DNA from 4 places in the Mesorhizobium sp. WSM4840 genome. Region 4 is predicted to be linked to each of the others. Evidence: predicted binding sites of a transcription regulator. Region 4 holds the regulator's gene; each other region holds the start of a gene.
The links. Region 4 encodes PhoB, which activates phosphate uptake and scavenging genes when phosphate is short. Its sites were predicted from a motif close to TGTCATNNANCTGTCAT; they were not measured.

Region 1: the regulator PhoB is predicted to act here: its motif matches at 5,141-5,157, upstream of ppk2 (polyphosphate kinase 2).
Region 2: the regulator PhoB is predicted to act here: its motif matches at 2,961-2,977, upstream of AC0L3I_RS23260 (PhoX family protein).
Region 3: the regulator PhoB is predicted to act here: its motif matches at 2,227-2,243, upstream of AC0L3I_RS22400 (esterase-like activity of phytase family protein).

Annotation. Positions count from the first base shown of each region.
Region 1 is NZ_JBVVQD010000019.1:102,140-109,938, reverse strand. Features, by position in the region: gene AC0L3I_RS23910 (DUF423 domain-containing protein) at 1-53, opposite strand, end outside; gene AC0L3I_RS23905 (multidrug efflux MFS transporter) at 95-1,354, opposite strand; gene AC0L3I_RS23900 (GntR family transcriptional regulator) at 1,533-2,198, shown strand; gene AC0L3I_RS23895 (DUF982 domain-containing protein) at 2,149-2,517, shown strand; gene AC0L3I_RS23890 (hypothetical protein) at 2,573-2,731, opposite strand; gene AC0L3I_RS23885 (glycosyl transferase family 90) at 2,936-3,907, shown strand; gene AC0L3I_RS23880 (aldo/keto reductase) at 3,944-4,987, opposite strand; gene ppk2 (polyphosphate kinase 2) at 5,246-6,166, shown strand; gene AC0L3I_RS23870 (dihydrofolate reductase family protein) at 6,440-7,084, opposite strand; gene AC0L3I_RS23865 (HepT-like ribonuclease domain-containing protein) at 7,234-7,584, opposite strand; gene AC0L3I_RS23860 (nucleotidyltransferase family protein) at 7,584-7,799, opposite strand, start outside.
Region 2 is NZ_JBVVQD010000018.1:120,571-128,369, reverse strand. Features, by position in the region: gene AC0L3I_RS23270 (MarR family winged helix-turn-helix transcriptional regulator) at 1-105, shown strand, start outside; gene AC0L3I_RS23265 (GNAT family N-acetyltransferase) at 102-782, shown strand; gene AC0L3I_RS23260 (PhoX family protein) at 873-2,891, opposite strand; gene AC0L3I_RS23255 (hypothetical protein) at 3,097-3,435, shown strand; gene AC0L3I_RS23250 (phosphatase PAP2 family protein) at 3,553-4,254, shown strand; partial or broken gene AC0L3I_RS23245 (helix-turn-helix domain-containing protein) at 4,569-4,712, shown strand; gene AC0L3I_RS23240 (CHAD domain-containing protein) at 4,874-5,821, opposite strand; gene AC0L3I_RS23235 (CYTH domain-containing protein) at 5,818-6,291, opposite strand; gene AC0L3I_RS23230 (CerR family C-terminal domain-containing protein) at 6,381-7,064, shown strand; gene AC0L3I_RS23225 (HlyD family secretion protein) at 7,061-7,799, shown strand, end outside.
Region 3 is NZ_JBVVQD010000017.1:100,659-108,457, forward strand. Features, by position in the region: gene AC0L3I_RS22400 (esterase-like activity of phytase family protein) at 1-2,166, opposite strand, end outside; gene AC0L3I_RS22405 (glycoside hydrolase family 25 protein) at 2,371-3,384, opposite strand; gene AC0L3I_RS22410 (hypothetical protein) at 3,605-3,835, opposite strand; partial or broken gene AC0L3I_RS22415 (GFA family protein) at 4,003-4,385, opposite strand; gene AC0L3I_RS22420 (alpha/beta fold hydrolase) at 4,632-5,585, opposite strand; gene AC0L3I_RS22425 (SRPBCC family protein) at 5,615-6,100, opposite strand; gene AC0L3I_RS22430 (ParB N-terminal domain-containing protein) at 6,238-6,486, opposite strand; gene AC0L3I_RS22435 (N,N-dimethylformamidase beta subunit family domain-containing protein) at 6,644-7,799, shown strand, end outside.
Region 4 is NZ_JBVVQD010000001.1:55,307-63,105, reverse strand. Features, by position in the region: gene pstA (phosphate ABC transporter permease PstA) at 1-1,112, shown strand, start outside; gene pstB (phosphate ABC transporter ATP-binding protein PstB) at 1,125-1,940, shown strand; gene phoU (phosphate signaling complex protein PhoU) at 1,979-2,686, shown strand; gene phoB (phosphate regulon transcriptional regulator PhoB) at 2,703-3,392, shown strand; gene AC0L3I_RS00310 (ROK family protein) at 3,589-4,836, opposite strand; gene xylF (D-xylose ABC transporter substrate-binding protein) at 5,104-6,144, shown strand; gene AC0L3I_RS00300 (sugar ABC transporter permease) at 6,287-7,618, shown strand; gene AC0L3I_RS00295 (ATP-binding cassette domain-containing protein) at 7,712-7,799, shown strand, end outside.

The sequences.
Region 1 (7,799 bases), on a different contig from region 4:
ACGAGAACGAGGATGCGGCCGCTGCCGCTTGCTGGTTGCTCGGCCGTGCTCATGTCTCTGGTCTCCGTGAAGCAGTGATAGCCCGCAAACCGTGTCAGGATTTGCCCGCCTGCACCAGCATGTCGCGCGCGCGACGCGACTGGACCAGCCAGTTATACGCCGCTCCGCCCGCCATTAGCACGGATGTGCCGAGAAACACCGCGCGCATGCCGAAATGACCGCCGACGAAGCCGCCGAGCAACGGCCCGGCGACCTGTCCGACATATTGCGCCGAGATCGACAAGCCCAGCACATTGCCGCCGACGCCGTCCGGAACATTGTGGCGGATGACGCTGGTGATGCAGGGCAGGAGGCCGCCAAGAGCCAGCCCCATCAGGAAACGCAGGCCAACGAGCTGCCAGCCCTGCGTGACGAAGGCCTGCGGGATCAGCAGCAGCGCCGAGACGGCAAGCGCCCCAATGATGACATTCCAGTGACCGACGCGGTCGGCGAGCTTGCCGAGGCGCGAGGCCGACAGGATGGCGCCAAGTGCCGCGGCCGACATGACGACGCCGGATATCAGCGTGACCCGGCTTTGGTCCTCGATGAGCTGCTGGACGTAGACTGTGATGATCGGCTCGATCGACATGGTGGCGAAGCTCAACAGCATGCCGGTCGCCAGCATGGCGACGACCGGGCGTTTGTCCGAGATTTGCGACCAGCCGCCTTTCGGCTTCTCAGTCGGTGCTGATTTGTCGGCTGCCGGGCGAGGGTTCTCCTTGATGAGAAAAGTCGTTGCCAGGAACGCCAGGAAAATGACGCCGCCGGCGAGCAGGAAGGTGGCGCGGATGCCGATCAAGGGCGGCAGCGCGCCGCCGAGCAGGGGACCGACGAGGGCGCCTGCGGTGATGCCGGCCGACAGCACGCCCAGCGCCCAGCCCGACCGGTCCTTCGGCGTCTGCATGGCGACGAGAATGGTCGAACCCGAGGAATAGCCGCCGGCGAAACCGATCAGCAGGCGCAGCAGCACCAATTGCCAGACAGTCTCCACCATGCCGGTCAGCGACATGCAGACGGCCATGCCGAAACTGGCGCGCACCAGCATCAGCTTGCGGCCGTAGCGGTCGCCCAGCCGTCCCCACAGCGGCGCCACCAGCGCGGCGGCGAAGAACGTCGCGCCGTAGGCGATGCCGGACCACTGCACAACAGCCGCGTGCCCCTCGGCACCCAGCTGCTCGACATAAAGCGGCAGGAAGGGCAACAGCAGCGTCATGGCGACCAGAGTGCTGAACGAACCGGCAAAGCACACGGCAAGATTGCGGCGCCAGTGGATGTTGTGGGCGCCTTGCATGGCAGGGGTGGCTTCTTGCGGCATGTCCTGTCCTGTCCGGCAAGTCTCTCGACGACTTGTTCCGGATGCCATTTTGGGATACCAAGTTGGTATCCGTCATGGACGCAAGCCCGGCCGTTGTCAATGCGGCCATCTTAAACGTGATCGGCAAACGCTGGCCAGCGACCCGATCGCCGAAACAAATGGCCAGAACGGAACCGCCATGTCCCAGATGCAGAATGTCGAAAAACAGCTTCGGGAGATGATTCTCGGCCTCGAGATCGGTCCGGGCGAGCGGCTGACGGAACGCTGGATCGAAAGCCGCTTCGGGGCGTCGCGCACGCCGGTCAGGGCAGCATTGCTGCGGCTCGAGCCGGAAGGTCTGGTCTGCCGCGACGGGCGCGGCTGGACGGTATCGCCGATCAACATCGCCGAGCTCGAGCAGATCGCCGTCTACCGCGAGGCGGTCGAGGTGGCGGCGGTCAAGCTGACTTGTGCCTTGGAGGACAGGAGCGCCGTCGACGTCATCGAGGCGATGCTGGACTCCTGCGACGCTGGCACCCCGCGCGAGGGATGGCATCGCGTCGGCATGGATTTTCACATCGAGCTGGCACGCCTGTCCGGCAACGAGTTCCTGTTCAGGGCGGTTCGCGATGCGATGACGCGCCTGTCGCGGGCGCGTTGGCTGGAGGTGCGCGACGAGGCGGCACTCGGCCGTGCCTGGGCCGAACACCGTGCCATTCTGGCGGCGGTGCGGGCCGGCGATGCGGATGAGGCGGCACACCGGCTTTCGGCTCATATCGTCGGCAGCCGCGACCGGCTGGTGACATCATTGCACAATGACCGGCGCGGCCTGCGTGCCAGGGGATTTGCCGTCGTCGCGGCTTGATTGCCGAGGCAACTACTTTCGCCCTCGCTTCGCGAGCGCCGATGGCGTAAGAGCGGCGATGGAAAACAACCGATTTGAAACACCCGTGACCGTCAAGTCGGGCGCGGAGGGAACCACTCAGCTCTTGCGGACCGTCCGCGAGGCTTCCGACTACCTCCTCAACAACTGGCCCGGCAAGCGCAGTCCAAAGCATCGCGAAGCGCTGCAGGCCTGCCATGATGCGCTGGCCGGCGACAAACCGGCGATGACTGCAAGGCGCGCCTTCATCGCCGCCGCGCGCGAGGTGAACGTGTTCGTCAGCGACAAGGCGCCGGCCTGAAGACGCAGCGGGATTCCTAGGCCAAATCCGATCCGCCTCGCGGGCCGGATGCGTTTTACTCTGCCGTTTCCGTTTCGGTCTCGGACGTGGTCTCGTCTTCGGGCTTCGAACGTTCCTTGGCTGCCGCCTTGGCCGCCTGCTTTTCCGCCTTCTTGGCAGCCTTCTGCCGGTCGCGTTCCTTGCGTTCCTGGCCGTAATTCGGTGCTCGCGCCATATCTCTTCCTTTCACAATCCCAAAGGTTCTTAGCCCTGCCTAGGGGCATTGGGCTACAAACACAACACCGCAAAGGGCGATCGGCTCCATACACAGCCGGCAGGCCGGCTGAACACGGTTCCGTGGCTTGCAAGATAGCCGGCACAATGGTGTAGGAGGGGCCGGGAGGGCAAATCACAAGCCGACTTTTTCACCAAGTGACCGATGGCCACCCTTCAAAGAAACGCACAGAAGCTATTCTACTATGCGCGCAATGCCGCGCGCGATATCGCACCGCAGGCGCTGTTCCGCCGCAGGCTCGCCGGGCTGCTCGAGCAGGCCAGGCTTTCGGACGGATCGGTCCGCGCGCGTCTCAACTATTACAACAGATTGCAGAAGGCTTTCGCGCCGAGCGCCGGGGCCGCACCGGTCAGCCGGCTGCCGACAGACCGGAGCATGTATTACTACGATCTGAAGGAATTTACCCGCTACTTCGATCCCGATTTGCGCATCGACCTCGAATTCGGCGACGTCGTCGAAGTGCCTGCGATGCCGTCGATCGTCAAGGATCGGCCGATCGCCGGCGATAACAGGAACGGGATCCTGTTCAAGCTCAACAAGTTCCGCCACTTCCACATGCCCGCCGACGATGTTGCCTTCGCGGACAAGCTTCCGGTTGCGGTGTGGCGCGGCGAGCTCAACAACCCGATAAGGACCTTGCTTCTGGAGGCCGCGCGCGATCTGCCCTTTTGCGATGTCGGCACGCCCAAACCGACGGCAGCGCCGGAATATCGCAAGCCTTACCTGAGCATCGATCAGCAGCGGCGCTGTCGCTACATCATTTCACTCGAAGGCAACGATGTGGCGACCAACCTAAAATGGATCATGAGTTCGAATTCACTGTGCCTGATGCCGCCGCCGACATATGAGACATGGTTCGCCGAAAGCGAACTCGTGGCTGACGTTCACTATGTACCGCTCGAACCTGATTTCACGGATCTTGCCGAGCGGGTGCAGTATCTCGAACGTCATCCGACTGAGGCAGAGCGCATCGTTGCCGCCGCCAACGCCTATTGCCGCAAGTTCGCCGACGAACGGGCCGAGCAGGCGATCTGCTTGCTCGTGCTCTACAAGTATTTCGTGCTCAGCGGTCAGATCGAGCCTGATCCCGAGGTCTGGCGTTTTATCTCCGGCTAAGCCCGCAGCGACCTTCGACCTGATCCGGATCCGGAGTCAGACACCTTCCCGGTCGAGAACCAGATCGGCCGGACCAAACCGGTCCTTTGCCGTGAACTGCTGGTGCCAGTAGGGGTAGAGAACGGGCGGGCGGCTGACTGCGTCGAGGCGTGCGCGCTCATCGCTGGTCAGCACAAGGCTTGCAGCGGCGATATTGTCCTTGAACTGTGCTTCGGTCCGTCCGCCGATGACCAGCGAACTGATGGCCGGCCGGCCGAGCAGCCAGGCAAGCGCCACCTGCGCCGCCGACACGCCATGGTTGTTGCCGATATAGGCAAGCACGTCGACGATCCGCCATAGCCGCTCCTCATCACGGATCGGCGGTTCAGACCAGCCGCTGAGCTGGCGGGCGGTGGCCTGGTCGCGGTTGTATTTGCCGGACAGCAGTCCGCCGGCGAGCGGGCTCCACACCAGCACGCCAAGCCCCTGGTCGACCGAGATCGGCAGCAGTTCATATTCGGCTTCGCGCGCTTCCAGCGTGTAGTGGATCTGCTGGGTGACGAAGCGCGGCTGGTGCTGGCGGTCGCTGATCCCCAGCGCCTTCATCACTTGCCAGCCGGAATAGTTGGAACAGCCGACATAGCGGACCTTGCCCTGGCTGACGAGCGTGTCGAGCGCGGCGATGGTCTCCTCCAGCGGCGTCGTGCCGTCCCATTCGTGCAGGAAATATATGTCGATGACGTCGGTCCTGAGGCGCTTCAGGCTCTTCTCGCACTCGCGGATCAGATGGTAGCGCGACAGCCCTTCGTCGTTGGGACCGTCACCGATCCGCATGCGCGCCTTGGAGGCGATCAGTACATCGCCCTTGCGCCTGCCGCCGAGCGCGTCGCCGATGATCTCTTCCGAAAGCCCATTCGAATAGACATTGGCGGTGTCGATGAGATTGATGCCGGAATCGATGCAGAGGTCGATCATCCGGCGCGCCTCGTCGAGATCGGTCTTGCCGACCGCCGAAAATGCGCCGGCGCCGCCAAAGGTCATGGTGCCCATGGTCAGCGTCGAAACCTTCAGCCCGGAACGGCCGAGAGTGCGGTATTCCATGTCAGATCCTCGCAATTGCGTTGAGAAGGGCTGCTTCGAAGGCTGCCCAAAAGGACGTGGCATTTGTAGGACAATTCGCGCCGCTTGTCGTGCATGCGATTGAGGTTGATCGATCACATCTCACGGATTTGCGCGACCGGCGCACAGGCCGGCTGCAATAAAACCGTCATTGCCGGCCTGTATGCAAGTCGGCTCAAGGTGTTCGATCTTGGCTGGCAGGCCGGACGCCGACACGGGCGTGCACGCGGAGCAGCATAAATGACTGAAGCAAAACAGAATTCTCCCGCCAAGGACTGGCTGGAGGCGGAACTCGCCGACACGCTCGACGAAGACTATGAGCTGGAAATGTCGGAACCGGCGCTGTCGCTGGAAATCGCCAGAATCTACAAGAACGCGCATCCGCCCTCGATGAATCGCCTGCAATATTTTCGCGACCTGATCACGCTGCAATCCGAATTGATCAAGCTGCAGTCCTGGGTGGCTTACACCAAGAAGAAGCTGGTTGTGGTTTTCGAGGGCCGCGACTCGGCCGGCAAGGGCGGCGTCATCAAGCGCATCACCCAGCGGCTCAATCCGCGCATCTGCCGCGTCGTTGCCTTGCCGGCGCCGACCGAGCGCGAGAAGTCGCAATGGTATTTCCAGCGCTACGTGCCGCATTTGCCGGCAGGCGGCGAGATCGTGCTGTTCGACCGCTCCTGGTACAACCGCTCCGGCGTCGAAAGGGTGATGGGATTTGCCGAACCGGATCAGGTCGAGGAGTTTTTTCGCGACGTGCCGGAGTTCGAGCGCATGCTGGTCCGCTCCGGCATCACGCTGGTCAAATACTGGTTCTCCATCACCGACGAGGAGCAGCAGATGCGTTTCCAGATGCGCATCCATGATCCGATGAAGCAGTGGAAGCTGTCGCCGATGGACCTGCAGTCGCGCGTGCGCTGGGAGCAGTACACCAAGGCCAAGGAAGAGACCTTCGCCCGCACCAACATTCCCGAAGCCCCCTGGTTCATCGTCGAGGGCAACGACAAGAAGCGGGCACGGCTGAACTGCATCGATCATCTCCTCAAGCAGATGCCTTATCAGGAGGTGCCGCACGAGGAGATCACGCTGCCCGACCGCGTCTTCAATCCCGAATACGAGCGCCAGGTATTGCCGCGCGAGCTGTATGTGCCGGAGAAGTATTAAGGCAGAGCTCCCTTCTCCCCGTCACTATACGGGAGAAAGATGCCGGCAGGCGGATGAGAGACAGCGCCAACCTCGACAGTTGAACCTGCCAAAGTCACTGCATGGGACCAAACTTATTTTGATGTCATATTGCCATAGGGGGTATTGTCCGGCAGCGTAATCATTGATCGATTGCGCCGCCCCTCATTGCCCTGCCGGGCATTTTCTCCCCGTATAGTGACGGGGAGAAAGGGGCCTGTACCGAGGTTTCGCCAACAGAGCAGACGAAACGTCCTAATCGCGCTTGATGATCAGATGCGTGGCATTCGGCGTTGCGACCTGCTCGCTGCAGCGGTAGCCGAGCCGGGGCATGTCGATGCCGGCAAAAAGATTCTCGCCTGAGCCGAGCAGCATCGGCGATATCGCAAGATGCATGTCGTCGACGAGCTTTTCCTGGAGATATTGCCGGATCGTGGCGACGCCGCCGCCCAGCCGTACATCCTTGCCATCAGCCGCTGCCTTCGCCTTTTCCAGCGCTGAGTAGATACCATCGGTTACGAAATAGAAGGTCGTGCCGCCGTCCATGACAAGAGGATCCCGCGGAAAGTGGGTGAGCACGAAGACCGGCACATGGTAGGGCGGATTGTCTCCCCACCAGCCTTTCCAGGTGTCATCGGGCCAAGGTCCGCGGATCGGCCCGAACATGTTTCGGCCCATGATCCACGCCCCGATATCTTCGAAGCTGCGCGTCACAAACGTGTCGTCGGTATCCGTGGTCCCGCCATCTTCACCAGACATGTTGCGGAAGGTTCGGGTGCCGAGCATCCATGTGTGCAAGGCTTCCCCGCCGATGCCCAGCGGCTCTTTCAGGTCCTGGTCGGGACCGGCGCCGAAGCCGTCGATAGACAGGGTGAATGCGTTGACACGAAGCTTGGACATGAGTACTTCCCTAAACCGGTTGTAAAATACAATCAGTTGTTTTTAGCTGGACTGATTGCGTTTTGCAAGCGGTACTTCGCCGCCGAGCAAGAGCGGCTTGTTTGGCCAGCATCAGGACCACCGCAAAGAGGGGATGGTTGCAGCAGCAGCTACTTGCGCCGCGACGCCTCGAGTATGCGCTCGACAGCTAGGCGGAGCGGCGACAGACTGTCTGTCACTACGGTCCAGACGATGGCGTCGGAAGTCTTGTGGTATTCGTGACGCAAAACGTTGCCAATTCCACGAATCTGTTTCCAGGGAATTTCTGGAGCAAGAGCGAGCAAATCGTCCGGGATGTGCCGGGTGGCTTCAGAAATGATCTCGATGCCGCGCTCCACGCCATGACGAAGCAGCCAGTCGTCACGAAAGTCATCCAGGGTCTTGCCGGCGGTGGCAGTGCTGATGCCATCCAAAGCCGCTATGATCTCGGCTAGGATCGGCTCGATCCGGCGGACTGCCATCAGAATACGCGCACGGCCGATTGTTCGATCTCGGCCTTCAACATGGGATGAAGGCTGTCGCGTGTGGTGATGTCAATTTCCGTTGACATCTTCTCTTCCAGAAATTGCTTGATCCCGACCAGGTCGATCAGAGAAAAGCGCCGCGCCGGATCATAGTCGATGAACAGATCAAGATCGCTGTCCGGCTGCGCATCGTCCCGCGCCGCCGACCCGAA
Region 2 (7,799 bases), on a different contig from region 4:
GATCTTTCTGGGCCGCTTCTTGATCAGCTGGCCGCCATCGAGGACGGCCTCGCCGCGGCGCCTCTCGACCGTCGTGTAAGGAAGCCGGAAGGTGCCGCGCGATGAAATACCTGCTTGACCGTCCCGTGTGGAGCGCGCTTCGGACGCGACACCAAGCCTTCGCGCAAGGTGACGACCTCGCCATGCGGTATCGGCCCTCGATAGCTCCCTTCGCCGCCAGTGCCGCGGACGATGCGGAAAGCCTGCAGGCGCTCGGAAAACTTGTGTCCCCAGGCGAGAGTGCGATCCTGCTTCAGGTGGACGCCATTGCTCTGCCCGCGGAACTTTCGGCGACTTCGACCGCGCCCGGGGTTCAGATGATTGCCGAGCGGCCATTGCAGATGGTCTCCGACAAGCGCGTGCAACGTCTGACGCGAGACGATGCAGCTGAGATGCTCGCCTTGGCATTGGTCACCAAGCCTGGCCCATTCACGCTCGAAGCCTTGAGCCTCGGCGATTTTTGGGGTGTGAAGATCGAGGGCCGACTTGCGGCGATGGCCGGCGAACGCATGAAGCAACCCGGCTATACCGAACTTAGCGGGGTGTGCTCACATCCGGAATTTCGGGGCGGTGGCCTGGGCAAGCTGCTGTCGCTGTTCGTGGCAAACCAGATAGCGGCGCGCGGCGAAGTTCCCTATCTCCACGCCTATGCCAGCAACACCACGGCCATAGGATTATACGAGTCCATTGGCTTCAGGTTGAGAAGCATGATGAACGTGGCCGTGGTTCAGCGCGCCGAATGAGCCCATCAGGCGCATTCCCGCGCATCAGGAAAAGGAAGGATTTCGTATCGACGAAATCCTTCCTTGGCGCTGCTAGCACCTTGCGGCGATTCAGACCGCGATCTTGCCGCCGCCCTGCTTGGTGATGGCGACGACCGATGGCCGCACCGGCATGTCAGGCTTGAAGTCGGGCCAGCGGGTCGACAGGTCCTCATAGTAAGAGGGACGGCCAAAAGGCTCCCAGTCTTCGCCGCCATCGGCCGGATGCTGAACCGCGACGAAGGCGGTCTGGTCGTCGGGCGTGAATAGCGGACCGCACATTTCGGCGCCGATCGGCACGCGGAAGAACAGCTTCGAGGTCGCTCGCGCCTCGCCTTCGGTGTCGACCGCCCACAGGCCATCGGTGCGGCCGGTCGCCTTCGGGCCCTGTCCATCGGTCGAGACCCAGAGCCGGCCGGCCGAATCGATGGCGCAATTGTCCGGCATGCCGAACCAGCCATTGGCGGTGGTTGCGGTCGAGAAGGTGGCGCCGACTTCGGCCACCGAGGGATCGCCGCATTTCAGCAGCACTTCCCACTTGCCCTTGGCAGCAGTGAAATCGCCACCGTCCTCGACGATCTCGATGATGTGGCCGAAGGCGTTTTCGGCGCGCGGGTTGGCGGCATCGACCTGATCCGTCTTGCGCTTCGAATTGTTGGTCAGCATGACGTAGACTTTGCCGGTCGTCGGATTGGGCTGGATATCCTCGGGGCGATCCATCTTGGTGGCGCCGAGCAGGTCGGCGGCGCGGCGCGTCTCGATCAGCACGTCGGCCTGGCTGGCAAAGCCGTTCTCCGCCGTCAGCGGGCCCTGGCCGAAGACGATGGGCAGCCATTCGATCGACCGGTCCTCGGCGAATTTGGCGACGTAGAGCGAGCCGTCGTCGAGAAGATCCATGTTGGCGGCGCGGTCCTCGGCGTTGAACTTGCCGGCGGTGACGAATTTGTAGACATAGTCGAAGCGCTCGTCGTCGCCGAGATAAAAGACGACACGGCCATCCTTGGCGACGATTGATTCAGCGCCCTCATGCTTGAAGCGGCCCATCGCAGTGCGCTTCCTCGGCACCGAGGTCGGGTCGTTGACGTCGACCTCAACGATCCAGCCGAAGCGGTTGGGCTCGTTCGGCTCCTTGCCGATGTCGAAGCGGTCATAATGCGCCGCCCATTCATAGGCGCCTTCGGGAATGCCCAAGCGCTTGTAGTTGGCGGCTTCCGCGTGACCGGCCGGCAGTTCGCCCGAGAAATAGCCGTGGATGTTTTCCTCGGCCATGACGTAGGTGCCCCAGGGCGTGACACCGCCGGCACAATTGTTGACGGTGCCGAAGACCTTCGTGCCGGTCGGATCGGCACTGGTCTTGACGCGGTCATGTCCGGCGACCGGGCCGGACAGTGCCATCTCGGTGTTGGAGGTGATGCGGCGATTGAGCTTGCCGTCGCGCACCACCTGCCATTTGCCCGACTCCTTGCGGATCTCGACGATGGTGCCGCCGTGTGCTGCCATCTCGACATCGACCTGTTCCTTGCTCAAGGGCGCTATTTCGAGCGCTTTTTTGCCGTCCTTCTCGCCGACTTTCACGATGCCCGGGAACATCAGATGCGGATTGGTGTATTCGTGGTTGACCACCAGCAGGCCATGCTCGGCCGAGCCGTCGATCGGGATATAGCCGACATAGTCGTTGTTGTAGCCAAACTGTCTTTCCTGGGCCTGCGCCGACTGTTTTGTCGGATCGAAGTCCGGCGAATCGGCGAACAGCGGATCGCCCCAACGCAGCAGCACGTCGGCGTCGTAGCCGGCGGCGACATGATGCTTGTCGTCGACGCCGGCCTCGACCTCGTTGAAGCTGAAGGCCGAGCCGCCGGCGGCGCGGGCATCGTCGGCGAGGATCAGCGCGAGCGGGCTGACGGTGACGGCGATGGCGGTTGCCGCGAGCGATCCCTGCAGGAAACCACGGCGCGAAAAACGCGCGGCGATGATCTCGCCCATCGTCTGGTTGTCAGTGGGATTGGCTCCTGGCCCATCGTTTTCCTCAAGCAGACTGGTGCGGAAATGGGCATTTGGGGAAAGATGTCCGGTCGAGCGATGTTCAGTCATGGGGGCTTGCCTCTGGCTTCTTTGGGATGGCTGGAGCGTGTTGCTTGACTGACCGCCTATCGCCAGCAGATCACAGTTTGATGACGTTGCCGGCCAATTCCAGCCCCGATTTCATGTCCATGATCAGCTCCGCTTGACCGCGACCCGAGCTTCGGAAACAACATCTGCGGCAGGCGCGGAAGATCGCATCGAGAGGGACAAAAAAGTGAGTTTCTGGGGACTGGGGCAGCTTGGCATTTCGACGGTGATCTTCCTGCTGGCGGCGACGGCGGCCAAGCAATGGGGAATGGCGCCGAGCCTCGGCAAGATCGTTTTGACTCTGGCGCTCTATTCGGCGGGCAATCTTATCATGCTGAGGCTGATCCGTGAATTCGGCATGTCGGTGTCGTTCAGCCTGTCGGCGGTGATCCAGCTGGTATCGGTGAACGTGGTGGCACTGGTGTTCTTCGGCGAGCGCGTCGATGCCTTGCAGGCGACCGGCATCGCGCTCGCCGTCGCAGCGGTGGCGCTGATCACGCTCGGGCCCTATCTGCAAAAACTGTAACCGCGCATGACCCCGAAAATCGGAATCGATTTCGCTGGGGATCATGCGCCAGTCAAAATGCTACAGCGTACTTTGCGCGTCTAAAAGGACGCTCGGCGCTGTAGGACGATCGGGCCGATGAAGAATACCGCAAGCAAGCTGCTCAACTGGATCGAATTCCCGGTCCTGCTGGCCGGACTGGTCATCGCCGGCGGACTGTGGGGATTCGAGGAGCTGATGGAGGTGGCGCGAGACACCACGCCGCACGCCTTCGACACGGAAATCCTGCTCGCCTTTCGTGAAGCGGGCCAGCCCGACAATCCGATCGGACCGCCATGGCTGGAAGGGGCGATGCGCGACATCACCAGCCTCGGCAGCGCCATCGTGCTCGGGCTGATCACGGCGGCGGTGATTGTCTATCTGCTGCTGATCCACAGGCCGGGACCAGCATTTCTCGTCTTCGTAGCGGTTGCGGGCGGACAGGTCCTGTCAAGCACGCTGAAACTCGGAATCGACCGGCCGCGCCCCGATCTGGTCTCGCATCTCGCCGACGTGGCGTCGCTTTCGTTTCCGAGCGGCCATGCGATGCTGTCGGCGGTGACATATTTGACGCTGGGCAGCATGGCGTCGCGCTTCCTGCCTGGGCGAACGACGAAGATTTACGTGCTGTCGCTGGCGGTGCTGACGGCACTGCTGGTCGGTATCAGCCGCGTCTATCTCGGCGTCCACTGGCCGTCCGACGTGCTGGCTGGCTGGTGCGCCGGCTTCGCCTGGGCGATGCTGTGCTGGCTGGCCGCATGGGCGTTACAGCGCTGGCGCGGGCAGACCGACGGCGCCTGAACCGGCTGGTCAGAACGACGCTGCGTCGGTCAGCGTGCGGTCAAATCAGCGTGTTGGCGAGCTCATGCCCGCAACCTGCCAGCTGGAAAACCGTCGACACTAAGAACGTCGACCACATCAAAAGCCCTGAAAACTCTCAACTGTTAATCCCTTTGAATTTCGATTGCTGAAAATTGAAGACCGCCGTGGCTATTTCCGCCAGACGACGCGTAACGCGCGAGCTCTGCAGGACACAAGCGGTTTTGGTGCGCGCACATGCCTGACATGTGCATTATGATGGTTGAACCATCATAATAATGGTATTCTACATGGGGATGCAGTCTCAGACGGGGGTTCTTAGCCGATGGATCACTGCCGCGCAGATGCGCGCCGCAAGGGCGCTGGCCGGCATCGATCAGAAGACGCTCGCCGAGCGCGCCGGGGTTTCGCTTCCAACCATTCAGCGCATGGAAGCGACGGCGACCGCCGACAGTCCTGCCGATGATCCCGCCGCCTCCTTGGCTTTATGCGTGCCCTAAACCGCTGTGCGCGGCGCAACTGGAAAAAGCCCCCGGGAGAGGTCAAAACCTCCTCCTCATTTGTCAACGATCTCGGGACGGATTCCGACGCAAGCACCGCGTCAGCCGGCGGCGCCGGGCGCGCTGGCGTCTTCGTGCGGCGCGGCGGCCAGGTCGGCGCGCGCCTTGCGCGCGAGCTTTTTTGTCGAGCGCCTGGGCCTATCGCCGAACAGATCGCCTGCCGCCGCGAGACAGGTCTTTTTCAGGCTTTTCTCCGAGCGCTTCAACAGCTTGCTCAGGAGTCGCGTTTCCTGAGGAGAGCCGAGCGGCCGCTCGCCGGCATCGAGAAGGTTGCGCAGGACGAATACATCATGCAGTTCGCCCAGCTTTTCGCCGAGTTCGTCGACCGCCTTGCGCCGGGCCTTGATCGGCGTCGGCCACAGCCTTCCAAGCAGCGACAGATGCATGCCGTGAGTCTTCGCCGCCTTGCGCAGATCGTGGAAATCGTCGGCATCACCGCGGGAGCCTGCCTTGTCCAGCGCCTTTCTGGCGCGACGCAGACTGATGCGGGCGCCTTCGGCAAGCACATCGGCGGCCTGTTCGGGCTGGTCGGGCAAGGCCAGCGTATCGATCCGGCTGATACCCTCCTCGCAAGCGGCAATCGCGGCAGCTATCGCGGCGCCGAGGCCGGCTCCACTATGCAATTCGTGCTGGCGCGCGACGAGCGTGTCGCGAACGGCATCGAGACCGCCGCCGGCGCTTTGCTCGGGAAAGTTTTTTGCCAGCCGGTCGATGGTTTCAACCAGCGCGGTTGCCTCGCGCGGACCGGCAAGCAGGGCAGCCACCTGTCGGTAACACTGATTCTCGGTCCCGCAAAATGTTTCGTCTCCGGAACGGACCAGGCGCAACAAGGCGCGCGCGTTCTTCAGCCGCTTGCGGCATTTGTGCAGCGCCTGCTCCGGCCTGTCATGCGCCGCGTCCAGATGGACGAGCGCCTTGCCGATCTCCTCGGCGAGGATGCGCCTGACCTCGCCGGTTAACGGCAGGCGCGGATCGATGCGATAGCTCATGCGGCGATCTCCGGAACCCCCTCGATGGCGAGCGACGCGTTGTAGAACCTCTGCTCGCCGGTGACTTCGCGGCCGAGCCAATCTGGCAGCATTTCGTCCTGCACGTCCTCGGGCGTCTCAAGCTCGGCGACCACCAGACCGCTAAGCGTCCCGCCGAAGACATCGATTTCATAGAGATGGCCGCGATGCCTAACATGGTGGCGTGTCTTCTCGATGACACGTCCGATGGCGAAGGCCAGCATCTCTTCCGCCTCCGCCAGAGGGATCGGATACTCGAATTCGTCACGTTCGCGGGCCTTGCTGCCGAATTTGAGCGTCAGCTTTGCCGAGGCGCCATCGCTGATGCGCACGCGGACCGAGCGGTCGGGTGCGGCGGCGAGATAGAACTGGCGAATGCGGATGTCCGCCTCGACCAGATCCCGCCACTGCGCGCCGGAGACCAGGAACTTGCGCTCGATTTCCTTGACCATGGCTTCGCACTAAAGCGCGTGCGGCTGGAGATGGCAAGATGGAGATAGGCGGGGTTGACTTTAATCATTCGATTGATTAAATACTTGATATGAGCAAGCCGACAAACGCCAAAATTCCGCGTCGCGAGGTATCGCCCGCCGACATGACGCGCGCAGCACTTGTCCAGGCAGCGCTGACGCTGTTCGGACGGCAGGGTTTCGACGGCACCTCGACGCGCGAGATCGCGGCTGAGGCCAAGGCCAATATCGGCTCGATCGCCTATCATTTCGGCGGCAAGGAAGGACTTCGCGCGGCAGCGGCCGACTATATCGTCGACACCATCCAGGCCATTGCCGGCCAGGCGATCGGCGATCTGCAGGCGCCAAACGACCCTGAAGCGGCGCGGGCACAACTCTTCACCGCATTGGAGCGGATGGTGGCCTTCATCGTGGCCAGGCCGGAGGCCGGTGAAATCGTGCAGTTCGTCCTGCGCGAACTTTCGCATCCTACGGCGGCACTCGACCGCATCTATGACGGCGTGTTCGAGCCGACGCATCGTAGGCTCTGCCTGATCTGGGAGCAGGCAACTGGCGAGCCGGCCGAAAGCGAGGCTACCCGACTCACCGTGTTCACGCTGATCGGCCAGGTCGTCTATTTTCGCATCGGCCGCGAAGCGGTGATGCGCCGCATGGGCTGGCGAGGGATCGGCGATGCCGAGGCCACCAAGATTGCGGCGGCGGTGACGGATAATCTTGGGGCGATATTGGCCGCCCGGAAGGATCGTAGGTCATGAGTTTCCTCTGCTCTTTGCCGCTCGCCGCCCTGCTTTTCAGTGCCTGCGCACCGGCGCCGCCGCTCGCCGTCGGCTATGTCGAAGGCGACTATGTGCTGCTCGCGCCGATCGAGGTGGCGCAGGTAGAGACGATTTCGGTAAGGCGCGGCGACAGCGTCGCGCCGGGTACGCCTGTGGTGACGCTGGAAAGCGCCGACGCAAAAATAGCCGTCGCACAGGCCGAGGCGGCTCTTGCCCAGGCCCAGGCGCAACTTGCCGACCTGCAGGTCGGCAAACGGCCGGAAGAGATTGAGGTGCTCAAGGCGCAGGTTGACATGGCCAAGGCGCAGGCCGCCGACGCCAAACGCAGATACACCCGCGCCAGTGATCTGTTCAAACGCGGCACCGGCACCCAGGCCGATTTTGACACCGCCTCGGCGACGCTGGAGACAGCCAACGCGCAGCTCGGCCAGGCGGAAGCCAATCTCGCTGTCGGCGGCCTGCCGGCACGGCCCGAGACGATCAAGGCCGCCGACAATAAGGTCAGGCAGGCGCAATCGGCGCTGGAGCAAGCGCGCTGGCGGCTGTCGAAGCGTGTGCTTGCGGCGCCGTCGCCGGGCCGTGTCAACGACGTGATCCGCAATCCGGGCGATACCGCCGGTCCGACCGCGCCTGTCATTTCGATGCTGCCGGACGGCGCCGTGAAGCTCAGCGTCTATGTTCCGGAAAACGCGTTCTCGTCGATAAAGGTCGGAA
Region 3 (7,799 bases), on a different contig from region 4:
AAACAGCGTTTCGCCGGAAGAATCGTCGACGCCGTCATTGTCGGTGGCGACGAAGATATCGCCGTTCTTGTCGATGGTGAAACCTTCGACCTTGTCGATGACATAGCCGTTGGTGGCTGATTTCAGGTCGCCGACGATGTCGCGCACCAGCGTCTTTTCGACCAACGGCAGTTCGCCACCGAGCTTGGCCGGTTTGAAGGCGTCGAGCGCCACCGAATAGATGCGCTTCACCTTGGCCAGGTCGCCAATCTGGTTGTCGCGTTCGAGGATGTAGAGCTTGCCGTCATGCGCGGTGATCTCCGACAGCCCCATCCAGCCAGCTTCGGTCGCTTCGAGCGGATAGCGCACTGCCGACCATTCCTTGGCCTGCGGCTTGTAGGCCAAAAGCTTGACCTGGCCCTTCGGATCGTCGGCCCATTCGCGCTGCACCGCCATCACCAGCGTCAGGTCGTCGCCCTCGCCAATGGTGGTGATGCCTTCGAGGCCGAAGCGGCTCTGATGAGCGAGCAATTCTGTCGGGAAGCCGATTTCCTGCTTGATCTCGCCCTTGCCGTCGACGCGCAGGATGGCGTGCGGGACGAGCTTTGCCGGATCGCCTTCATTGGCCAGCCAGAAGCCGCCTTCACCGTCGGCGACAATGCCTTCGATATCGAGCTTCTGTGCAGGATGGCCGCCACGCGTGACGATGGTCTTGCCGGTGATCAGCGCCGGCGTCTGCGTGGCATCGACCTCGAAGATCGACGGCGCGTTGGCGTAGAACGAGTCCGAGGCTGCGAAGAGCTTGCCGGCGGTGTCGCCTGCCGCGAGCGCCGAAAGCGCACCCCAGCCCAGCGGCGTGCCGTCTGCCGTGAGCTTTGCCGTGATCATCGGGTAAGTGGCGGGACCCTCGGAGCACTCGTAGACCATCACGTGCGAGCGGGCGAGCCCGTCCTCGACCAGGTCGGCCTCGTTGGCGGTGACCAGGAGATTGCGCGACGGAATCGCCACCAGGCCTTCCGGGCCGATGCCGGACGGCAAGATCTGCACAAACCGAGGCTCCGCACCCGTGTCCTTGTAGACGCCGACAACGGAGCCACGCTCCGAAGCGACGAAAATCAGTCTGTCCTCGCCGAACGTGCCGGTCTCGAGACCTTCCGGCTCGACGCCCTTCTTGTTGCGGTCGTCGGGATAATGGCCGGCATTGGCGACCTCGTACTCGAAGGACGGACCGGATTCGTAGAGAACCTCGCCCTTCTTGCTGAAGATCGTGAAGCCGCGCGAGCCGCCCTTGTAGTCGCCTTCGTTGGCGACGACGAGACGGTCATTGTCGAGCCATTTCACGGCGTCGGGTTCGCGCGCGACGTTTTCCATTTTGCCATCGAAGGACAAGGCGCCGTTCTTCTTGGTGTCGATCTTGTCCAGCGTGACGGAGCCTGCGGAGAAGTGCGTGACGATCGCACCGGTTTCGGCGTTGACGATGGCGATGTGGTTGTTTTCCTGCAGCGTGACCACTATCTCGCCGGCCTCGTTGAAGGCGACGAATTCCGGCTCCGGATCTTCCGCCGCGACTTCGACAATGCCCGCCAGGTTGACGGTCTTCATTGTCGCGCAATCAGGGTGGCCTTCGGCAAGCGTGAAGATCTTGAGGTCGCCCGCCGGCATCTGCGGAATCTCTCCGTCGTTCAGATCCTCGTCGCGCTCGTTCTCGATGGCGATGGCCAGAAACTTGCCGTCCTTGCTGAACGCCAGTGAGTCCGGCTGGCCGCCGAGGTCGCAGGTGCCTTCGATCGCCTTGGAGGCAAGATCGATGACGGTGAGGTTGCCCGAAGGCTTGGCTTTGCTCTGAGACGTGTTGACGCCGGCCAGCACCTTGCCGCCGATGACCACAACCGAGGTCGGCTCGCCGTCGATCTTGGCGATGCCGCCGGCCTTGGGCGCCTTGGGATCGGCGATGTCGATGAAGCCGACCGCACCGAGCGGGCTATCGGAATAAACCAGCGTCATGCCGTCTTCGCTCGCCGTGATGATCTCGGACGAAGTCGGCGTGGTCTTCTCGACGTCCGCCGGGAGGTTTCCGGCGACCGCGAAGCTCGCGACCCGGTTGAACATCATGTCGGCATGGGCCGGCAGCGAAACGGAGGCAGCAAGCGCTGCCGTCAGGACGAAAAGCGCGGAATGGCGGGGCACGGGTGGCGTCTCCTGTTCGAATGGAAGCCACCTGATTTGCGGGAACCACATTTCAAAGCGATGACGGATCGATGACACTTCCGCGACAGGCGGTCAGGGTCCGTCGATATTCACCTCATGCTGGCCTGCAAATGGCGGCTTTCTGCGCCGCGATCAGCCCCCACAGGCGCGAACAGCAAGAAGCTCCAGCCCCGGAAGGACGCCCTACTCCGCCTCGGCCACCATCTGCCGCCCACCAACCCAGTTCCGCCAGGCTTCCTCGTCGCCGTGGAACACGTTGAGGTCGATGCGGCCCCTCACCCCGTGCGACAGGCCGGAGCCGGAATACTGCCAGAACACCCATTTGCGGCCGGGATAGACCTTTGCCGGGTGCTGTGCCACCGCGCGCAGCCAGAATGGATAGTCCAGAAATGCGCCACGCAGATTGTCGCGGTAGAAATCGGGCGCGGTGTAGATGATCGGCCGCTGGCCGTAGTGGCGCTCGAGCTTGTCCATGAAGACCTGCATCTTCTCCAGCACCTTCTGCCGCGACGGCCGCCGCTTGCAGCTGGATTCGCCGTTCCACTCGACATCGATCACCGGCGGCAAGGCGCCCTCGACCCTCGGCACGTTGCGGATGAACCAGTCGGCCTGCTCGCCTGCCGTGCGGCACCAGTAGAAGAAGTGATAGGCGCCGCGCTTGAGGCCGGCGGCGTCGGCATTGCGCCAGTTCTTCCTGAACATCGGGTCGAGATGATCGCCGCCGTCGGTCGCCTTGATGTAGGCGAAGTTCGCGCCCTGCGCGCGCAGCTTGCCCCAGTTCACGTTGCCCTGCCAGCGCGAGACGTCGACGCCGTGAACGGCGAGGTGTCTGGGCGAGGCCCTGCCGAAATTGATCGGCTTGGCGTCACGAAAACGATAGCGCTGGACCGGCTCGGCGAGCATCGGTGCTGCCTGTGCCAGCCGCGTCGGCGCCACCAGGGCAATCGGCTCGGCGGGTGGTTCGATGCTTTCCACAGGCTCTGGAGTGGCCATAGCCACAGTCTGCCCCGCCTCTTCCTGCGCGAAGTCGGGTGCCGCATCGGCCGCACCGACCGACGCTACCGGCGCGGGCGGCCGCACAACCGAACTGGTCGTCTCGCTGGACGGCACTTGCAACGCGTCGACGCCGGACGTGGATGTGCAGCCGGCAAGGCACAGAGACGCGAGCACAAAGATGACGACGCCTGAAAACCGCATCTGGACCTGTACGCAGAACACAACAGACCGAGGGCAAGACAACGCCGCCGGACAAACCAGTCCAGATTACTAACGAGAAATTACCAACAAAGTTTGAATCAAATTGTTAGGACGAGAGGGCAAGCAGAATACATGGCTTCATCGCCGCAGCGGTGATTGCTTGGAACGCCGGCAGGACAGAGAGGGCGCGAAGGATCGCCGATGCCTGCAGGCCCGCTGCCTAGCCGCACAGCCATAGCTTATGGCAGCTCTCGGCTACCATGTGAGCGGGCGGTACGAAGCGGTCGGTGTCGGGGCGATCGGTGACGGGATTGACCGGCGCATCATCCCGGCGAACCTTTTCTTCAAGCAGCGAGCGAAGCTCGGCCGGCTGCACGCGGTCGCGCTCCATCACGAGCTTGACCATCGGATCGCTCAAAAGCTCATCCAGGGTGTTGATTCTGTCCTTCATCCGTCGCCTCCTCGACTGCCGACCCGCACGTAATAGATAGGCGGCAATGATGGCTCGCCAATGACGCTTTGCCGGCTATCTCGTGTCCCGGATGAAAAAAATTGGGCACTCCCTGTGCTTCAGTTCGCCTGTGCTTCGGTTCGCCTGTGCTTCAGTTCGCCTGTGCTTCAGTTCGGGGGTGGGGCGCCTTCATATTGCGGCAGTCCGTCGTCGAGCTGTACCCAGGGCTGCTTCGAGGCGGTCCACATATGCATCTGTGGTCGTCAAGCGAGCCGGAGGTGACGCCGATGATGCCGGCGGAGTCGCGCCGGGAAAACAACGTCGTGCCGCAGCCCGGGCAAAAGCCGCGCTTGAGATCGGGCGAGGAATTCACCAGCGCCACCGGTCCTTCTGTCGTCACGTCGTCGATGCGGAACAGCACGCGGGCGTTGAAGGCCGCGCCCAACGCCTTCTGGCAAAGCCGGCAATGGCAGACGCGCTCGTTGATCGGTGCAGCATCAGTGCGATAGCGCACCGCCCCGCACAGGCAGCCACCCTGATACCCGGCCATATCTGCACCCCTCATTATCTGCACCCCTCATTATCTGCATCCCTCATTCTGAAGATTGGCGGCAAGGTAGCTGCCGGTATAGCAGCGTCAATTGAAAAGCTTTGATGGCGCCATCTGTTGGCGTGATGCGGCCGGCGGGACTTGCGGTGCGGTTTCAGCAGCCGCTCTGCTGTTCTGGTCAGGCGTGACGTGAAACAAGCGTCGCCGGCCATCTCCGGAGACGGCCGGCAGGCAGTTTTCAGGCGGTTAGTTCGTTTCGCTGACGATCTCGTCCCAGGTCTTCACCTTGGTCTCGCCATTGAGGAAGGGCAGCGCGGCGGCCACCAGTTCCGGCGCGAAGAACACGTCGTAATGGGTGCGGTTCGGCAGGATGGCCAGGCGGTTCTGCGACAGGTTCTCGCGCATCCAGCCGGCGTCCTTCAGTCCGCCGCCGAGCATCTGATAGAACTTGATCTCGTGCTCTGGCCGGTACATATCGCTATCGCCGAACGCCAGCATGACCGGCATCTTCAGCTTCGGCACATCGGCGGAGTAGTCGTAGTCCTTGCGCATATAGGCGCCCAGCTGGTCGAGCAGCTTCGGAAAATCCTGCGGATGCGGCGCCACCGCCACATAGGATTTGTACATCGGCGTGTCCTTCATCATGTCGGCCATCGCCGCGCCGACCTGCGCCTGCTGGGTTCGCATCTCGGCATAGAAGCCGTCCGAGGCACAGCCCGCCGACACCAGGACCAGCCGGCGCACGGTTTCGGGATGCTGGACGGCCATGCGGAAGGCGACGCCGCCGCCCAGCGAATAACCCATGACATCGACCTGCTCGTAGCCGAGCGCCTTGACGATAGCCGCCATGTCGTCGCCCATAGCCTCCAGGCTGAGCGGCCGGTCGCCGAGCGCGGTGCGGCCGTGGCCGTGCAGGTCGACGCCGATGACGGTACGGTTTTCGGCAAACTTCGGCAGGATCGGCGCGAACATGTCGGTCGTGCCCAGACCACCATGCAGCAGAAGCAGCGGCTCGCCCTTGCCGTAGACGGCATAATAGTAGTTCAGGCCGTTGATCGGCAGCAGGCCGGATTTCGCCGGCTTCGGCATTGCTTTCGTTTCGGTCATGGCGGGCTTTGCCTCCTCGGCTTTGGTGGAGCTCGGCGCAGCGAAGAACGCTGCGGCCGAGACGAAAATGGCGAAAAATATCGATCTGGACATGTCGGCCTCCTCCCCTTCTTGCCGGTGGATCAAAGCCGCTTAGCGACTTCTTCGAGCTGGTCGGCACATTGGCTCCAGCCCTCGTGAAAGCCCATTTTTTCGTGCTGTTCGCGGTCGGCGACGCTCCAATGGCCGACCCGTACGATGTAGCGGGTCTTGCCCGTGCCCTCGTCCTCGAGTGTCACCACGCCGGTCATAAATGGCTTTTCGGAAGGCTCCCACGCCTTGGTATAGGCATCGGTGAAGACGAGCTTCTTGCCTGGCACGACTTCGAGGAAGACGCCGGGGTTCGCGAACTCGTTGCCGTCGGGACCGGCCATGACGATCAGGCTGGAGCCGCCGGTGCGAACGTCCATCTCGGCGCGCGGCGTCGTCCACGGCTTTGGCGCGAACCATTGCGTTACGAGTTTCGGCTCGGTCCAGCAGCGATAGACGTTCTCGCGCGGCGCATCGATGATGCGGGCAAGAACCAGTTCACGGTCGGAGCTGGGGGCGATATCGAGCTTGGTCGTCATGGTGGTCTCCTCACTTGCTGCTAAAGAGTTGGCTTGAATGCCCGTTTCCGTCTCAAGGACGAGTGGGCAACGCGCAGCCCGACAGGGTCTCGCGAAAAACTTCGCCTGGCCGATTCCGGCGGACGCCGAATGAGAGCTTAGTGGCGCTTGGCTTGCACCAGATAGGCGTCGATCTCGGTCTCGCCGAGCCACTTCGCCGCTTCCAGCCGGTGCAGGCCTTCGACCAGGATATGGCGCTTGCCGTCGTGGCGCACCTGGATCGGCGTCTTCATGCCGTTTTCCAGAATGTCCTCGGCCAGATGCCGGACGGTCTCGGGATGCAGTGTCTTCCTGCGCGCGGTCGGCACATAGATGTCGTCCACCTTAACCTTTTGCACTCTCAGCATGTCGGCTCCCGTGGCGGAAAAGGCCGCCCTTTGTGAGATAATCTGTTTGGCAGGCAAGGCCAAGGCCGGCTGTCAGCTATCGCTGGCCCGATCGTTTCCAATTGACGCTTGCCCGGCAGATGGTCGAAATGACGCGTTCGACCCTTCACAGGCGTTCATGACCAAGCTTCCTACCGAATTCCCCGATTTCGGACTGACGCCCCACCAGCGCCGGCAAGCCGTGCGCGGCCACTACTGGGAGTGGCCGGGCATGGATGGCGAACGCGGCGAGATCTGGTGCTACAGCGACCGTTTTTCATACAGCCGGGGCGAGACAGTGGCGCTGCATGTCAGTTCGACAGCCTCCAGCTTCAGCGTGGCGATCGTCCGCGACGGCGGCACCGAAACGAAAATGTTCGAGACGGCCGGGATCGCGGCGCGCTGGCAGGATACACCCGACCAATGTTCGGTCGTGGGCTGCGGCTGGGACGCATCGTTTGAATTCCGCGTCGGCGACGACTGGCCGTCCGGAGCCTACCGCGCCACGCTGACGGCGGATGGCCGCGACGGCAAGCCGATCCGCTGCTACCATCTTTTTATGGTTACCCCGCAGCCCGGCAAGAAACGCGGTCGTGTGCTGCAGGTTGCCGCCACCGGCACCTGGCTTGCCTACAACACTTGGGGCGGCTCCAATCATTACGAAGGCATCACCGGCCCGAACCGCGATCAGTATGCCCCAATGGTGTCGACGCAGCGGCCATGGTGCCGCGGCTTTGTTGTTCTGCCGAAAGAGGCGCCGCGCGTGCCGCTCGAGGTCGCCGTGCCGCCGAAGACCGCGCCGCGCTATCCGCATATGGAATGGGCTTTCGCCACCGGCCATTCGAAGAAATACGCCTCGTCCGGCTGGGCAAGCTATGACAGCCACTTCTTTCGTTTTGCCGAACGCGCCGGCTATGCCGTCGACCTTGCCAGCCAGCACGAATTGCATTTCTCGCCCGAAATCCTCGACGGCTATGACTGCGTCGTGTTCGTCGGCCATGACGAATATTGGACCTGGGAGATGCGCGACGCTGTCGATGCCCATGTCGAACGCGGCGGCCATGCGGCGCGCTTTGCCGGCAATTTCATGTGGCAGACCAGGCTGGAGGACGAGGGCCGCCGCCAGATCTGCTACAAATACCGCGCCCGCGACGAGGATCCGGCCTATCGGGGCGGCGACGTGAGCCGCGCCACGAATTCCTGGGAAGCGCCGGAAATCGGCCGGCCGGGTGCCATGACCTTCGGGCTCAATGCGACCAGGGGCCTTTACGCCGGCTGGGGCGGTTGCGCGCCGC
Region 4 (7,799 bases):
ACGAAGCGATTTCGACAAGCGTCACCCCTTCGGAAACCAGCGGCGACATCGATCTGACCTTCGGCGACGACGCCATGCTGACGCTGGCGCGTGGCAATGGTGCGACCGAGGGCGAAAACGGTATGCTCACGCTGACGAGCGGCGCGTCGTCGCTGCTGGTCGCGTTCAATGGCGGTACGGTCAAGCTGACCGCGCTGTCGCCTGGGGCCAACGGGACGGCGGTCGCAAAGGGCACGGTGATCGAGGCGCTAGACAGCACGGCGCCCGCCGCGAGCGGCCAGGCATTCCTGCGCGTCATCGACACGCCGGAAGCATCGCGAAAGATTTCCGACAAGATGATCGTCTGGCTCGACACGCTGAAGAGCGCCGGCCTGATCGAAAGCCGGTTCAACTCGATCTTCTTCTTCACCGGCGCAAGCCGCGAGCCGGAACTGGCCGGTGTCTGGGGCGCGGTCGTCGGATCGTTCCTGACCATGATCGTTACGCTCGCCATCGCCTTCCCGATCGGCGTTTCGGCGGCGATCTATCTTGAGGAATTTGCCCCCAAGAACCGGCTGACGACGATCATCGAAGTGAATATCAACAATCTGGCGGCGGTGCCTTCGATCGTCTTCGGCCTGCTTGGACTTGCCGTATTCCTGAATTTCTTCGGCATGCCGCGCTCAGCCCCGGTGGTCGGCGGCATGGTGCTGGCGCTGATGACCCTGCCGATCATCATTATCGCCTCACGCGCTTCGCTGCGCGCCGTGCCGCCGTCGATCCGCGAGGCGGCGCTTGGCATCGGAGCGTCCAAGGTCCAGACCGTATTCCATCACGTCCTGCCGCTGGCGATGCCGGGTATCATGACCGGCACCATCCTCGGAATGGCGCATGCGCTGGGTGAAACCGCGCCGCTGCTGATGATCGGCATGGTCGCCTTCATCGTCGACATTCCCGGCGGCTTCACCGATCCCGCGACGATCCTGCCGGTGCAGATATTCATGTGGGCGGATTTCCCGGAAGCCGGGTTCCAGCAGAAGACTTCGGCGGCGATTTTGATTTTGCTGCTTTTTTTGGTCATCATGAATGCCATCGCGGTGATACTGCGCAGGCGCTTCGAGCGGCGCTGGTAAGGAGTAGAGGATATGAACATCATGACGGAAGCCGGCGTCGAACAGAAACTGAGCAGCGGAACCATCGCCCCTTCGATCAAGATGAAGGGCGACAAGGTCTCTGTTCATTACGGCGAGAAGCGAGCTCTGTTCGACGTGGATCTCGATGTCCGCGAGAACCAGGTGACGGCGTTGATCGGCCCATCGGGCTGTGGCAAGTCGACCTTCCTGCGGTGCCTGAACCGAATGAACGACACCATCGATATCGCGCGGGTGAGCGGCAAGATCACGCTCGACGGCGAGGATGTCTACGACCCGAAGATCGATGTCGTCGAGCTGCGAGCCCGCGTCGGCATGGTATTCCAGAAGCCGAACCCGTTTCCGAAGTCGATCTATGAAAACGTCGCCTACGGTCCGCGCATTCACGGCCTGGCCAGGAGCAAGGCCGAGTTGGACGGCATCGTTGAATCGAGCCTGAAGAAGGCCGGCCTGTTCAACGAGGTCAAGGATCGCCTGCTCGAGTCGGGTACCGGTCTCTCCGGCGGACAGCAGCAGCGCCTGTGCATCGCGCGCGCCATCGCCGTATCGCCGGAAGTGATCCTGATGGACGAGCCCTGTTCGGCGCTCGATCCGATCGCCACCGCCCGCGTCGAGGAACTGATTGACGAACTGCGCCAGAACTACACGATCGTCATCGTCACCCATTCGATGCAGCAGGCAGCGCGCGTGTCGCAACGCACGGCGATGTTCCATCTCGGCTATCTGGTCGAGGAGGGCGCGACCGACAAGATGTTCACCAACCCCGACGACAAGCGCACCCAGGACTACATCACCGGCCGGTTCGGCTGAGCGGTCCGGCGGCGAATTTCGAACACGAGGACAGTATCATGGGTGAACACACCGTCGCATCTTTCGACGAGGAACTGGAGCACATCGACAGGCTGATCCGCGATATGGACGAGCTCGCCGCCGCGATGGTCGCAGCCTCGATCCGCGCGTTGCTTGCATCAGACAATGCGATGGCGCAGCGCGTCGTCTCGGACGACGCCATCATGGATGCGCGGCAGCGCGAACTCGACGATAGTGCGATCACGCTGATCGCCAAGCGGCAGCCGATGGCGCAAGATCTGCGCGCCGTGGTTGGCGCAATCCGCATGGCCGGCGATCTCGAGCGCATCGGCGACCTGGCCAAGAACATAGCCAAGCGGGTCAGCGCAGTCGGGCAGAGCGCCACGCCGCGTAATCTCTCGCACGGTATCGACGCGATGGCGGATCTCGTTCTTGTGCAGCTCCGCGGCGTGGTCGAGCACTATGTGTCGCGCAATGCCGGCGCGTTGAAAGAACTGCGCGCCGACGACCAGAAGATCGACGTGAAATACACGGCGGTTTTTCGCGAACTCCTGACCTACATGATGGAGGATCCGCGCAACATCACCGCCTGCACGCATCTTCTGTTCTGCGCCAAGAATCTCGAGCGTATCGGCGATCACGTCACCAACATCGCCGAAAACGCCTACTATGTCGTGACCGGGCAGCAATTGCCGGCGGATCGCCCGAAGCTCGACGAAACGACGATGTCGGCGCCGGCGACATGACGGGGGTGACCGGTCGATGATCGCGCCACGCATCATGGTGGTGGAGGACGAAGAGCCGCTGGGCGTCCTCCTCCGCTACAATCTGGAATCCGAAGGCTATCAGGTCGAGGTGGTGACGCGCGGCGACGAGGCCGAAATCCGGCTGCAGGAAAACGTGCCCGATCTTCTGGTGCTCGACTGGATGGTGCCGGCGGTTTCCGGCATCGAGCTTTGCCGACGCCTTCGGATGCGCCCCGAAACCGAGCGGCTGCCGATCATCATGCTGACCGCACGCGGCGAGGAGAGCGACCGGGTGCGCGGCCTCTCGACAGGGGCCGACGACTACCTGGTCAAGCCGTTCTCGACACCGGAATTCATGGCCAGGATCAAGGCGCTGCTGCGCCGCGCCAAGCCCGAAGTGCTGTCCAGCGTGCTGAAGGTCGGCGACATCATGCTCGATCGCGAATCGCACAGGGTCTATCGCAAGAAGAGCGAGATCCGGCTCGGGCCGACCGAATTCCGGCTGCTCGAATTCATGATGCGGCACCCAGGTCGGGTCTTCTCGCGCAGCCAGTTGCTCGATAATGTCTGGGGCGAGACGATCTACATCGACGAGCGCACGGTGGACGTCCATGTCGGCCGGTTGCGCAAGGCGGTCAACAATGGGCGCATGCCCGATGTCATCCGCACCATCCGCGGTGCGGGCTATGCGATCAGGGAAGACTAGCTGATATTCAGGTGATGCCGGCCTGCGACCGGCGATTTCCTGCGCTTCCGGTACTTACCCAAAAGTACGCTCCGTTCCGGTTCTCGGAACTCGCCCAGTCTGGTCGCTTCGCGCCCGTCTTCGAGCCCGGCGCGGCCTGACCTGAATCTCAACACATCCCCAAGTCGCATTCCGCCTTTGTTCCTTGCCTTCGGACTCACGCCACGTCCTTCCTGATCGTGCCGGACTTCCCTTGCGCGCCCGGCGCGAAAATCTCCTGGTCGACGAAGCTCAGCGCTCGCAAGGCGCAGCCTTCGCGGATCAGCGGCAGCTCGTTCGTCTCGGTGTCGAAGGAAATCGAACCCGAATGCTGGCCGCCGGCGGTCTGGGCGATGGCCTCGCGCAGGGCCGGCTCGATCAGGTCGAAGGCGGCAGCGCTGGCGCCGACCATGGCGACCGGCGCCGGATCGATCAGCGCGAACAGGCTGCCAAGCCCGAAGCCGAGCGCTTCGCCGGCCTTGCGGTAGGCTTCGCGCTCCGGTCCGTCCGTCTGGCGCGCCCGGGCCGCCAGTGCCCGCATCTCGGCGTCGCTGACATCGGCGACCGGCTCTGCGTTCTCGCTCAATTGCCTTGCGTTGCGCCAGATGGCGTAGTTGCCGGCATAGGCCTCGACGCAGCCGCGCCGCCCGCAGCGGCAAAGCGCGCCGCCCGGCCGATGAATCATGTGGCCGAATTCGCCGCCCGAGGAATGGGTGCCGGTGAACAGTTCGCCCTTCAGCACCAGCCCCATACCGATGCCGTGCGAGAGCAGGATGGCGATGAAATCGTCGCGATAGCGATCCGGGTCGCGCCAGCGCAGCGCCACGGCCATCATGTTGCAGTCGTTCTCCATGATGGCCGGGATGCCGAACTCGCGTTCCAGAATGTCGGCGAAGGCGATGTTCGTCTGCGGCGTGATCGGCGACCACAACATGGCGCGCGCATGCGAATCGGTGATGCCCTGGATCGCCAGCGCGATGCGGGCGACGCTTTGGACGTCGAGGTCGGGGTCTTCGATCCGGCGCCGCACGATGGCGACACATTCGTCGATCAGCTCGTCGCGCGACATGGTCAGCGTGTCCAGCCGGCGCTGTTCCTCGGCGACCACCTGTCCGGCATAATCGATGACAGCGACCGACAGGAAATTCAGCGACAACACGACCGCCAATACCGCAGCGGCTTCCGGTTTGAGGCTGAGGCCGACCTGCGGTCGGCCGCGTTTCATCGAAACGGTCTCGCTCGCCTTGCTCTCGGTCAGGATGCCTTCCTGGATCAGGTCGGAAGAAATCGCCGATATGGTCGAATGACTGAGGCCGGTGGTTGCTGCGATCTCGGTCCGTGACGGCTGGCCGGCCCGGCGTACGGCCGAAATCACCATCGCCCGGTTGCGCCGGCGCAAATCGTCATGGCGGATTCCAACCGACATTTTTTTGCTTCCTCCCTATTGCCGCGGCCGCTCATGAACCGGAAGCCGTCAGTAATGTCCGACAAATACTGGCAGAAGCAGAAGGGCCTGTCATTGTTTATTCCGAGGCTCGAAAAAAAGCCGGCAGGCCAACAAAATCCATCAGAATTGGTGTTGACAGTGCTTCGGCGTTGGACCAGTATTTTTTCGAGGCTCGAAAAAATAGGAGCCTTTGTGCCGGCCTTCGGGCCAGTTGGTCGCGCCGTACGCGGCGCAGGGAGGAAAATCATGAAGAGATTCACAGCCGCCATTCTGGCGGGGGTCGCCATGTCGCTGACGCTCGCGTCGGTCGCACAGGCCAAGGACAAGGTCATTGGCGTTTCGTGGTCGAACTTCCAGGAAGAGCGTTGGAAGACCGACGAAGCCGCCATGAAGTCGGCGATCGAGGCCGCCGGCGACAAGTATATTTCCGCCGATGCACAGTCCAATCCCGGCAAGCAGCTGACCGATGTCGAGAGCCTGATCTCGCAGGGCGCCAACGCGCTGATCATCCTTGCGCAGGATGCCTCGGCCATCGGGCCGGCGGTGCAGAAGGCGCTGGACGAAGGCATTCCGGTCGTCGGCTATGACCGGCTGATCGAGAACAAGGACGTGTTCTATCTGACCTTCGACAACCAGGAAGTCGGCCGCATGCAGGCCCGCGAAGTGTTCAAGGTGGCGCCGGAAGGCAATTACGTCTTCATCAAGGGCTCGGGCGCCGATCCGAATGCCGATTTTCTGTTCGCCGGCTCCATGGAAGTGCTCAAGGACGCGATCGACAGCGGCAAGATCAAGAATGTCGGCGAGGCCTATACGGACGGCTGGCTTCCCGCCAACGCTCAGAAGAACATGGAACAGTTCCTGACCGCCAACGACAACAAGGTCGATGCCGTGGTTGCTGCCAATGACGGCACCGCTGGTGGCGTCGTCGCGGCGCTGACGGCGCAAGGCTTGGCCGGATCCGTCCCGGTGTCGGGCCAGGACGGCGACCATGCCGCGCTGAACCGTATCGCGCTCGGCACGCAGACCGTATCAGTATGGAAAGACGCGCGCGAGCTCGGCAAGAACGCTGCCGAGATCGCCTCGCAGCTGGCCGACGCCAAGCAGATGACAGACATTGCGGGCGTCAAGGACTTCGCCACGCCGGGCGGCAATGTCGTCAAGTCGCTGTTCCTGACGCCGATTGCCATCACCAAGGACAATCTCAACGTCGTCATCGACGCGGGCTGGATCAAGAAGGAAGAGGTCTGCGCCGGCGTGGCAGCGGGCACCGTCCCGGTCTGCAACTGATCCGGCCTTCGCAAGAAGCCTGAAACGCCGCGGCTTCACGCCGCGGCGTTTTTTCAGAAAGAATTGTTTTTCCGCTTCTCGCGGCTAACTTCCAAGCTGCTTCCGGCATCCGCGGCAGACGGCAACCCGGTGGGAGGACATCATGACCGACACGACTTCCAACACGCCGGCCGCCGATACAGCTGCCGATCGGGCGCGTGAATCCGAGCTCAGCCCCGTCGGCCGCTTCCTCAAGGCAACCGAGCTCGACATACGCATGCTCGGCATGGTCGGCGCGCTGCTGGTCATCTGGGTTGGAATCCACATCCTGTCGGGCGGGCTCTTCCTTACGCCGCGCAATCTCTGGAACCTGTCGGTGCAGACCTCCTCGGTCGCGATCATGGCGACCGGCATGGTGCTGGTCATCGTGATGCGCAACATCGATCTTTCGGTCGGCTCCGTCGAAGGTGTGATCGGCATGGTGATGGGCGTCGCGCAGGCCGAATTCCTCATCCGGGTCATGGGCTTCCAGCTTGGAAATCCCTGGATATGGATCATCGCACTGGCTGCCGGCGTAGCGCTCGGCCTCATGATCGGCGCGCTCCAGGGCTTCATCATCGCCTATCTCGAGGTTCCGGCCTTCATCGTGACGCTGGGCGGCCTGCTGATCTGGCGCGGCATGGCGTGGCTGATGACGAGCGGGCGCACCGTCGCGCCGCTCGACGCCACATTCCAGCTCATGGGTGGCGGGCCGCGTGGCTCGATCGGGGCAACCGCAAGCTGGATCGTCGGCATTCTCGCCTGTGTGGCCGTCGCCTTGATGCTGCTCAACGGCCGGTCACAGCGCAAGCGGTTCAAATTCCCGCTGCGCCCGGTCTGGGCGGAGAGCTTGCTTGGTGTTTTCGCCTGCGCCGCCATCCTTGGCGCCGTCTGGATCGCCAATTCCTACCCCTGGCCGATCGGCATCGTTCGCCAGTACGCTCAGCGGACCGGCATCACCGTTCCCGAAGGCGGCCTGTTCATCGCCCATGGCATCGCCATACCGGTGCTGATCGCGGTCGCAGTCGGCATCGTCATGACCTTCATCACCAGGCGCACCCGTTTCGGCCGCTATGTCTTCGCCATTGGCGGCAATCCGGAAGCGGCCGAACTCGCCGGCATCAACACGCGCTGGGTGACCATGAAGGTGTTCATGATCATGGGCGTGCTGGCCGCGATCAGCGCGGCGATTGCGTCGGCCCGCCTCAATGCGTCGACCAATGCGCTGGGTACGCTGGACGAGCTCTTGGTCATCGCGGCTGCGGTCATTGGCGGTACGTCGCTGGTCGGCGGCTCCGGCACGGTGCTCGGCGCGATGCTGGGCGCACTTCTGATGCAGTCGCTGCAGTCCGGCATGGTGTTGCTCGGCATCGATTCACCGCTTCAGAGCGTCGTCGTCGGCGCCGTCCTGGTCGTCGCCGTTTGGCTCGACACCGTCTACCGCAAGCGGGTCTGAGCATGATCCCGAGCCGAAGCGCCGCGTCAGCGAAAATTGGACGCCGGTTTCGACGAGACCGTGCTCAAGCAAAAACCATAGGGAGGAACGATCATGGCTGACACAACTGCGCCCACGCCACTGATCGATATGCGCAACATTTCGATTGCCTTTGGCGGCATTCGTGCTGTCGACGATGCGT